One region of the Salinivibrio sp. MA607 genome, then DNA from elsewhere that is predicted to be linked to it. Evidence: riboswitches for the same ligand, from Rfam matches in the RefSeq annotation. Region 1 holds a riboswitch; each other region holds the start of a gene.
The links. Region 1 has a riboswitch for thiamine pyrophosphate ahead of thiD (bifunctional hydroxymethylpyrimidine kinase/phosphomethylpyrimidine kinase). Riboswitches for the same ligand answer to the same signal wherever they lie in the genome.

Region 1 (3,233 bases):
GGAAGCGGTGACCAAACACCAAGGTCATTTAATGACAGAGGCACTATACAAACAAGTGGCTAATCTGCTAGCCAATAGTACAGTGGCGCGCCCACATCGCATTGGCGTTTGGGATAGCACACGACTGGTGATGCTGATTGAAGAACACGATAACCATGCCGTAGAAAAAGCCGCGCGCATCAATCGGTTGATCAGCGGACATCACACGCTCGATGGGCGTTTAATGTTTTTACGTTGCCACATTGGTATCAGCCGCACGGAGCTTGAGACACAAGATGTGGCGCAACTGTTTCGTCAAGCCATTTTAGCGATTCCGACGGATGACCAACTTATCGGCGAATATCAGCCTGAGCTTGACAGCCAAGCTCAGCGCGCGCATTTGATTCGCACCGAATTAGGGCCAGCACTGCAAAGCGGACAATTATCACTGGTGTATCAACCCAAATGGCGATTAGACGGCGGTTTGATGATAGGCGCGGAAGCGCTGTTGCGTTGGCAGCATCCGACCCTTGGGGCCATCAGTCCGGCGGAATTTATCCCCATCGCCGAACGCAGCGCAGACATGATCCAACTGGGCGACCACGTACTGGTGATGGCCTTAGCCGCGGTTGAATGTTGGCGAAAAAATAAACTGATCAACGATAGCTTTCACCTGTCAGTCAATGTTTCTGCCCAGCAGTTTCGCCCCGGCTTTGCTGACAGCGTCTTAGCTCGGTGCCAGGCAGTTGATGTCCCTTTGCATCTGATTCAATTAGAGGTGACAGAATCAGCACTGATCCAGCACATGTCGGTGGCACTGAAAGAGCTACAACAATTGCGAGATGCAGGCATGCATATCGCCCTCGATGACTTTGGCACCGGCTACAGCTCGCTCAGTTACCTTAAACAGTTACCGGTCGATTGGGTCAAACTTGATCGCAGCTTTATCCAAGACTTGGCTACCAACGCCAGTGATAAGCACTTGGTGGGTAGCGTGATTGATTTGGCCCATGGCTTTGGTCATGGTGTGGTCGCCGAGGGTGTTGAAAAAGAGGACCAGCAGTATGTGCTACAAACCATTGGCTGCGACCAAGTGCAGGGCTTTTTATACGCACGGCCGCTAATCCAAGAAGGATTTGAACAACTGCTTAAAACCGCCAATCAAGGCAACGCGACGATCAATAGCAATGCGACGATCAATAGCAATGCAACCAGCAATAATAATGAGATGGCCTAAACGCGCAATTAGCGCCATCATACTTGCGCTTTATCACTAAGGTTTATATTCTGACCGTGTTAGTCGGGGAGCAAGCAATTGCTGAGACTGCGAAAGCAGGACCCGTAGAACCTGATCCAGTTAGCACTGGCGGAGGGAACTGACGTGCTCAGCACACAAGGTCGCGCCATCGTGCGTGGTTTTGTCTCCTTCCGCCCCTCATGATTAAGGGGCCAATATGAACCAATCACCACCTGTTATTCTCACCATCGCCGGCTCAGACAGCGGTGGGGGAGCTGGTATTCAAGCCGATATTAAAGCGATTTCAGCCACGGGCGGCTATGCCTGCTCGGCGATCACCGCCTTAACTGCACAAAATACCTGTGGCGTTGAGGCCGTCTCGCCGGTCGACCCAGCGTTTGTTCGCGCGCAACTGAATGCTGTGTTATACGACATGCCGGTACGTGCCGTGAAAATCGGCATGCTCGCCAACCAAGCGATTATTCGCGAAGTAGCCGCTGTGCTCGCGCGTTCCCCGCACTTACCAGTCGTGCTCGATCCGGTCATGATCGCCACCAGCGGCGATCCGTTATTAGATGATGACGCCATGGATGCACTGATCAATACATTGATCCCGCGCGCGACCATTTTAACCCCCAACTTGCCAGAGGCCGCGCGTTTAACCGGGTGTCCTGTTCCGACAACCACCGAAGAGATGTACGCCTTAGTGCCGGCACTGCGCAAGCTCGGATGTCCGTATGTGATGCTAAAAGGTGGGCACTTGCATCATGCGCCAGAGAGTCTGGATGTGTGGATTAGCCGAGATACGTGTCAAACCCTGAGTGCGCGCCGCATTGAAACGCCTAACACCCATGGCACAGGCTGTTCACTGTCGGCGGCGATTGCCTCGTTTTATGCGCAGGGACTGACACCCATTGACGCCGGGCGAGCGGCTAAGCGTTATCTCACTGACGCCTTAGCGCATAGCCAACAGTTAATCGTTGGAAGAGGGGCAGGGCCGGTACATCATTTTTTCGCCTACCCCGCTGATGAAAGTGTTTATTTATCCAAGCATGCGTTGGTTGAATCGCACGCTCTCGTTAAATAATGCACTTTGATTAGATAGCGTGCTTACGCGGCGGACCAATGTGGCAAGCGCTGGGCGGCGATATAAAAAAGACGGTCGCCCGGCAATACTTTTGTCCCCACTGGCGGGTTCAAAACAATACCTTGGCCTTGGTCGATCCCAATTAAGGTGGCGTCATATTCTTGCTTGAGCTGACCAAAGAGATCGCCGGTATCGATTTCTGTTGCGTTACTCGGATAACGGGCACAGTATTGCGTCATCCCTTGTGACGTGCTCAAAAGCTCATGATGCAACTGACTTGAACCGGGATCCACCGCCGCTTTTGCTAGCATTTCGACCGACACCGACGGCACACATTCCGCATGCGGGTAGTGCTGTTTGAGGATTTGGCTTATCGCATCATCTTGAAAATACGCCAATAAATGCGCTGACGGATTTTTATGTGCGCAGAACAGAGCCGCTGACAAAGTAATATCATCTTCTGGGTTATCAATAATAATACTCGAGGCATGCTCGACCTTGGCGCGGGCAATGCCTTCAGCATCGGTAAAACTTGCCACGCGCACAAATTCCACTTCACCAGGCAGTGGGTTTTCGATTTCTGCGCGCGCACAAAGCACAATCGGGCGCTCACCGTGCACTCCGCTTTGCAATAAACGAATAAGCTGTATCGTACGTTGTCCGTTCCAGCCTAAGATAAGAAGATGATTTTTCACACTAATACTCCGTTTTCCTTGTAACCCGCGTCGCCAATAATCCACCAGTGATCCGGTGATATGCCCAATCACCACCGCAAACAACCCTAAGCCGCCGGGAATAATCCAAAAAGCCGTGATCCATTGCCCCCACTCAGTAACGGGGGAATAATCGCCGTAGCCAACGGTCGAGGCCGTCACAATCAAGTAATACACATAGCGGCTCAGCGATTGGGTCATCGCGGTCTCGCCCGCC
Region 2 (3,233 bases), on a different contig from region 1:
CTACGCCTTCAGACATAGGCGCAAACGGAGTCAAACTCATGATCCCACCTTGTCGCTGTCTTCCACCTCAGTACCGTGTTGTGGCTGAAGATGGGATTTTTGCAGGTAGAGCTCACTGCCCTTTTCTCGGAATTCTTGCGATTTTTGCTGCATGCCTGCTAACGGGTCTTCCAGCATAGCGACATCAATCGCTTGACCCGCGGCGGCATAGCCGTTTTCTTTGGCGTAGTCCCGGACTTCCTGGCTGATTTTCATGGAGCAGAACTTCGGTCCACACATCGAGCAAAAATGTGCGACCTTGCCCGACTCTTGAGGCAGTGTTTCATCGTGATAGGCGCGTGCCGTGAACGGATCAAGGGATAGATTGAACTGGTCTTCCCAGCGGAATTCAAAGCGCGCTTTAGAAATGGCGTTATCACGCACCTGCGCCCCCGGGTGTCCTTTAGCTAAGTCCGCAGCATGCGCGCAAAGCTTGTAGGTGATAAGCCCAATTTTAACATCCTCCTTATTGGGCAGACCCAGATGTTCTTTGGGCGTGACATAACAGAGCATCGCACACCCAAACCAGCCAATCATCGCCGCACCAATGCCGGAGGTAATATGATCGTAACCGGGAGCAATGTCGGTGGTTAGCGGGCCGAGAGTATAGAAAGGCGCTTCATGGCAATGGGTGAGCTGCTCGTCCATGTTCTCTTTGATCATATGCATGGGCACGTGGCCAGGGCCTTCAATCATCACCTGCACATCGTATTCCCATGCCACCTTGGTGAGCTCGCCCAGGGTACGTAGCTCACTGAATTGCGCTTCGTCGTTCGCGTCTGCCACTGAGCCGGGACGCAGCCCATCGCCCAACGACAAAGACACGTCGTAAGCGGCACAGATTTCGCAGATTTCGCGAAAATGGGTATACAGGAAACTTTCTTGATGATGCGCCAAGCACCATTTGGCGATAATCGATCCACCGCGCGAGACAATCCCAGTCACGCGATTGGCGGTCATGGGCACATAGTGCAAACGCACCCCAGCGTGAATGGTAAAGTAGTCGACCCCTTGCTCGGCTTGCTCTATCAAGGTATCGCGCATGACTTCCCAGGTCAGGTCTTCGGCAATGCCGTTCACTTTCTCAAGCGCCTGATACATAGGCACAGTGCCAATCGGGACTGGGCTATTACGTAAAATCCACTCGCGGGTTTCGTGAATATTGCGGCCCGTCGATAAATCCATCACCGTATCCGCACCCCAACGAGTCGACCATACCAATTTTTCAGTTTCTTCCTCTATTGAGGAGCTCACCGCTGAGTTACCAATATTGGCATTCACTTTCACCAGGAAGTTACGCCCGATGATCATCGGCTCCGCTTCTGGGTGATTAATGTTAGCCGGAATAATCGCCCGCCCTTCGGCGAGCTCTTGGCGCACAAATTCGGGGGTGATTTGTGATGGCAAATCCGCACCAAAGCTTTCCCCGGGATGCTGGCGGTTCAGCTGCTCTTCACGATACTGCTGACGCCCCATATTTTCGCGAATGGCGATAAATTCCATTTCTGGGGTAATGATGCCTTGGCGTGCGTAATGCAGTTGAGTCACACACTGATTAGGTTTCGCGCGGCGGATAGATGGTAAGGCACTAAAGCGAAGTTCATCCAAGGTTTCATCACTGAGGCGGGTTTGGGCATAGTCAGAGCTCACCGCATCAAGAAACTCCGTATCGGCACGTTCATCGATCCAGGCTTTTCGCACTGGCGCTAAGCCTTGGTAAATATCGATAGTACTCTGTGGGTCGGTATAAGGCCCTGATGTGTCATAAACCCGAATGGACTCATTGTCTTCATACTGAGGCTTTTCTTTGCTGCCGCCCACAAAGGTGGGGGAAAGATGGATCTCGCGCATCCCGACGCGAATGTCAGGTCGCGAGCCCTCGACATAGACTTTTTCCGAGTTGGGGTAGGTTTGCGCAGAAAGGGAATCGATAAAGGATTTGGCCTCAAGGCGGGCCTGTTTACGGGTCGACATAGCATTACTCCGGTGTTCATTATGGGAATTAATGCTTGCCGGAAAACGCTGAATTTGAGATGTGAGCAAACTGGCAGACGGGTTGCGTCTGTGATCTGAAGCATCTCTTGTTCCCTTCGCTGGTCTTAACCAGATCAGGTTCAACGGATCCCACTTTATGTGGTCTCAGCCAATTGGCACTCCGACAAGTTCAATGCCAGTATAAGAAATCACCGCCGCAACAACAAGCGACGTACGCGATGTTTTCTATTACCCGGTAATACGTCCCAACAGCCAAGCCCCCATCGCTGCCGCTCCGAGGCATAAGGCGAGATTCAAACCAACATTTAGCAAGGCTTTCACCGTTTCTCCATGTTGGAACAGCATCAAGGTATCGACAGAGAACGTCGAGAAGGTGGTAAAAGCCCCTAAAAAGCCAATCGCAATCAGTTGACGCCAAGGGACCGGGGCAATTAGCTCTTGGCTCATCGCCGCTAAAAAGACGCCCATTGCTAATGAGCCCAGCACATTAACCATTAGGGTGCCGTACGGGAATCCTCGACCAAACACCGCGACGCTCCACTCTGAAACTAAAAAACGCGAGGACGCCCCTAATGCGCCACCAAGCCCTACCCACAATATGCTTACCACTGGGTGCTCCTTTCGATTGGTAAAAACTCATCATACCGCGACATGTGAACAAGAAACAGGAGGAAGAAAAAGGGAAGAAAGGCGTGGTTACTACTACAGACAGTAGACATAAAAAAAGCACCGACAATGTCGATGCTTTAATATTTGGCAGGGGTAGAGGGATTCGAACCCCCAACACGCGGATTTGGAATCCGCTGCTCTGCCAGTTGGAGCTATACCCCTGTAGATAGTTGCCTATTGTAGCGATCTCGCGACAAATTACCACCATCAATTACTAGTCAAACGTTTAATCGCTTATTTATAAAGCGATCTGTCTGGTCGTCCAATAACAAAAAACCCCAGCTTTTCAGCTAGGGTTTCTAAGTAGTGGCGGAGTGGACGGGACTCGAACCCGCGACCCCCGGCGTGACAGGCCGGTATTCTAACCAACTGAACTACCACTCCGCACCAATTCTGTATGACTAAAGGCTTATATCTCTTTGCTTTAATCAATTGTAATAAAAGCCTGGCGATGTCCTACTCTCACATGGGGAGACCCCACACTACCATCGGCGCTGCTTCGTTTCACTACTGAGTTCGGCATGGAGTCA
Region 3 (3,233 bases), on a different contig from region 1:
CGCGCTTTGAGCAGCAAATACCTGATTTTTTGGTGTAATACCATCCACTCATCTCTCGCCAATAAGTGCTGATTATTCCGCATTTATTGGCGTTCCTTCCCATTTTTCTATCCTCAATGAAACCAACCGCTGACTCGCTTGGTCTAGTCTCAAAGAAGGTTTGATCGCATTAAGGACTGACAATGCAAAAACATTTGATACTTCTGTTCGGGCTAGTGTTTCCGCTCATCAGTCAAGCCGCGCCCAAAGCGGACTACTGGGCAATGTGGGATGCACATAATCCTGACAGCCAAGCCACCTTCACGCATCACAGTTGGCAAGTATTACTCGATAAGTATTTACAGCCTCAGGGGCAGCACACCTTATTTAACTACGCAGCCGTCACCGAGGCCGATAAAGCGACCCTCGATCATTACATTCGCATGCTTACCAAGCGCGATCCGCGCACCCTGAGCAAAGACGAACAATATGCTTACTGGGTCAACCTTTACAATGCGGTCACGGTGACGCTGATTTTGGACGCCTATCCAGTCGGTTCTATCACCAAACTCGGTGGACTCTTTAGCTTTGGTCCGTGGGATGATGACGTAGTGACGGTGGCGGGCGAAGCCCTCACGCTCAATGATATCGAACACCGTATTTTGCGTCCGCTATGGCAAGATCCGCGTACCCACTATGCGGTCAATTGTGCCAGCCTTGGCTGTCCTAACCTGCAACCGCAAGCCTTTCAAGCCGACACCTTGGATGCGCAATTAGAACAAGCTGCCTACACCTTTATTAATAGTGATAAAGGCGTGAGTCAGCAGGGTAATCAGTGGCAGCTTTCTTCTATCTATGAGTGGTTTGAGACTGACTTTGGCGGCAGTGAACAAGGGGTGATCACCCATATCAATCAATATAGAGACATCAAGCTTCCCAAGGATGCACGCTTGGATTATGACTACGACTGGACGCTTAACCAACTCGCGGACTAAAAGGCTTGGTGAACACTAAGCCAATCAGTACAATAGCACCGTACTCATTGGGGAGCCTCATGGCTGAGATTGCGCGCGGCGCTAAACCCATCGAACCTGATCCAGCTAACACTGGCGTAGGGATTGAGACTTGATGTTGCCATCAACTTGCCTCAACACCCACGCCCAACTTAGGAGCGTGCTGTGAAAGTTATGATCTCTGTTCTCACTCTGGTTTCTTTATCGCTGTTATCACTCAGCGCCCGTGCCGCCGACCCTCTAACGGTCTATACCTATGATTCTTTTATCGCCGATTGGGGCGCAGGGCCAAAAATCAAAGCCGAATTTGAAAAACGCTGTGACTGCCAATTAGAGTTTGTGTCTCTTAGTGACGGTGCTGCTCTGCTTAATCGCTTACGTATCGAAGGCAATACTACCAAGGCTGATATTGTACTCGGTATGGATACTAACTTGATGAAAGAAGCTGAGCGTAGCGGCATTGTCGCCGAGCACGCGGTGAATACGGAGCGCCTACAGGTACCCGGCGGTTGGGATAATCCCTACTTTATCCCCTACGATTACGGCTACTTTGCCTTTGTGTATGACACCACGCGTTTGCTCGACCCGCCCAAAAGCTTGAAGGCTTTGATTGAGGAGCGTGACGATATCAGTGTGATTTACCAAGATCCACGTGTGTCAACAGTTGGCCAAGGCTTGATGCTGTGGATCCAAAAAGTATACGGCGATCAAAGCCAGCAGGCATGGCGCGACCTTGCCGACAACACTATTACCGTGACCAAAGGCTGGACCGAAGCGTACAACATGTTCCTCAACAAAGAGGCAGATATGGTGCTTTCATACACCTCTTCGCCCGCCTATCACCTGGTCGCTGACGATGATGACCGCTTTGCCGCCGCCATGTTTGAAGAAGGCCATTATATGCAAATTGAAGTGGCGGCGAAGTCTGCTTATACCGACCAACCAGAACGCGCCGATGCGTTTCTACAATTTATGCTCAGTGACACAGCACAGTCTGTGATCCCAACCACGCAGTGGATGTACCCGGTCACCGATGTTAGCTTGCCTGACGCCTTCTATACGCTGAACAAACCAGAAGAGAGCCTGTTGTACCAGCCCGATGAAGTGATGGGTAACCGTCAGCAATGGGTGCGCGATTGGCAAACCGCTTTGGTTGAATAACGTCGATGCTCAACCCTTCTCGAACCTGGCCGGGCAGTCTCGCGGCCAGCTTGGTCGTGTTATTAATTGGCAGCGCACTCTGGGCGCTGTTCTTACACAGTCAAGACTTGAAGCTGTCCGCCCTGTGGCAAGATGCCTATCTGCGCCATGTCACGCTGTTTAGCTTTAAGCAGGCTACCTTATCTGTGGTGCTCAGCGTTGGGCTCGCCATTCCTGTGGCCCATGCGCTGGCTCGGCGACAATTTCCAGGGAAAGCTTGGCTACTCAAACTGTTTGCCATGACCCTGGTGCTGCCGGTATTGGTGGGCGTGTTTGGATTGGTTGCCATCTACGGCCGTAGCGGTTGGATTGCACAAGCCTTCGCGTACTTTGATGCTGCGATGCCATTTTCTCTCTATGGCTTAAGCGGCATTTTGCTTGCGCATGTTTTCTTTAACCTGCCTTTTTCGGCCCAATTGATGGTGCAGGCCTTGGAAGGGATCCCGGCGGATCAAAGGCGCCTGGCAACCCAGCTTGGTCTAAGAGGCTGGCAACGTTTTCGCCACCTTGAATGGCCTTATCTGCGGCAAAGTCTACCCCATGTCGTCGGACTGGTATTCATGTTGTGTTTCACCAGCTTCGCCACCGTGATGGCATTAGGCGGTGGCCCCAAAGCGACCACCATTGAATTGGCTATCTATCAAGCCATTCATTTTGATTTTGACTTACAAACCGGTGCCGCTCTGGCGCTGTGGCAAATGCTCTTGTGCGGCACCTTTGCTTTTATTGTGCAAACACTGACTCGGCCGATTGCCAACACCCCCAGCGAAGTGCAACCGCTTCCATCGGCACTCGATAGTCGCACGGCGAAGTGTTGGGACAGTCTCTGGATTGCGCTGACTTTATTGTTGGTTCTACCACCTCTCGGGGTTGTGATCGCGCGTGGCCTTAACCCTAGCGCGTTAATTGTGCTGAGCGACACGGCATTATGGCAAGCCACCATGCATTCACTGCTTATCGCTACCGGAGCAATCGTCTTGGCCTTCGTGTTGGCCACCTCTGTCATCTTAGCCAGTCGTCATTGGCGCTTGAACGGGCGTA

Region 2: linked by a shared signal. The riboswitch ahead of thiC (phosphomethylpyrimidine synthase ThiC) and the one ahead of thiD (bifunctional hydroxymethylpyrimidine kinase/phosphomethylpyrimidine kinase) in region 1 are both predicted to bind thiamine pyrophosphate.
Region 3: linked by a shared signal. The riboswitch ahead of thiB (thiamine ABC transporter substrate binding subunit) and the one ahead of thiD (bifunctional hydroxymethylpyrimidine kinase/phosphomethylpyrimidine kinase) in region 1 are both predicted to bind thiamine pyrophosphate.

Annotation. Positions count from the first base shown of each region.
Region 1 is NZ_MUFJ01000024.1:9,357-12,589, reverse strand. It holds gene BZG81_RS11575 (putative bifunctional diguanylate cyclase/phosphodiesterase) at 1-1,216, shown strand, start outside; TPP riboswitch at 1,271-1,371, shown strand; gene thiD (bifunctional hydroxymethylpyrimidine kinase/phosphomethylpyrimidine kinase) at 1,434-2,303, shown strand; gene BZG81_RS11565 (ion channel) at 2,327-3,233, opposite strand, start outside.
Region 2 is NZ_MUFJ01000001.1:3,761-6,993, reverse strand. It holds gene thiE (thiamine phosphate synthase) at 1-40, opposite strand, end outside; gene thiC (phosphomethylpyrimidine synthase ThiC) at 37-2,013, opposite strand; TPP riboswitch at 2,108-2,207, opposite strand; gene crcB (fluoride efflux transporter CrcB) at 2,263-2,643, opposite strand; tRNA gene BZG81_RS00035 (tRNA-Trp) at 2,789-2,865, opposite strand; tRNA gene BZG81_RS00030 (tRNA-Asp) at 3,011-3,087, opposite strand; rRNA gene rrf (5S ribosomal RNA) at 3,147-3,233, opposite strand, start outside.
Region 3 is NZ_MUFJ01000003.1:115,157-118,389, reverse strand. It holds gene leuD (3-isopropylmalate dehydratase small subunit) at 1-38, shown strand, start outside; gene BZG81_RS02605 (DUF547 domain-containing protein) at 183-974, shown strand; TPP riboswitch at 1,013-1,114, shown strand; gene thiB (thiamine ABC transporter substrate binding subunit) at 1,167-2,153, shown strand; gene thiP (thiamine/thiamine pyrophosphate ABC transporter permease) at 2,159-3,233, shown strand, end outside.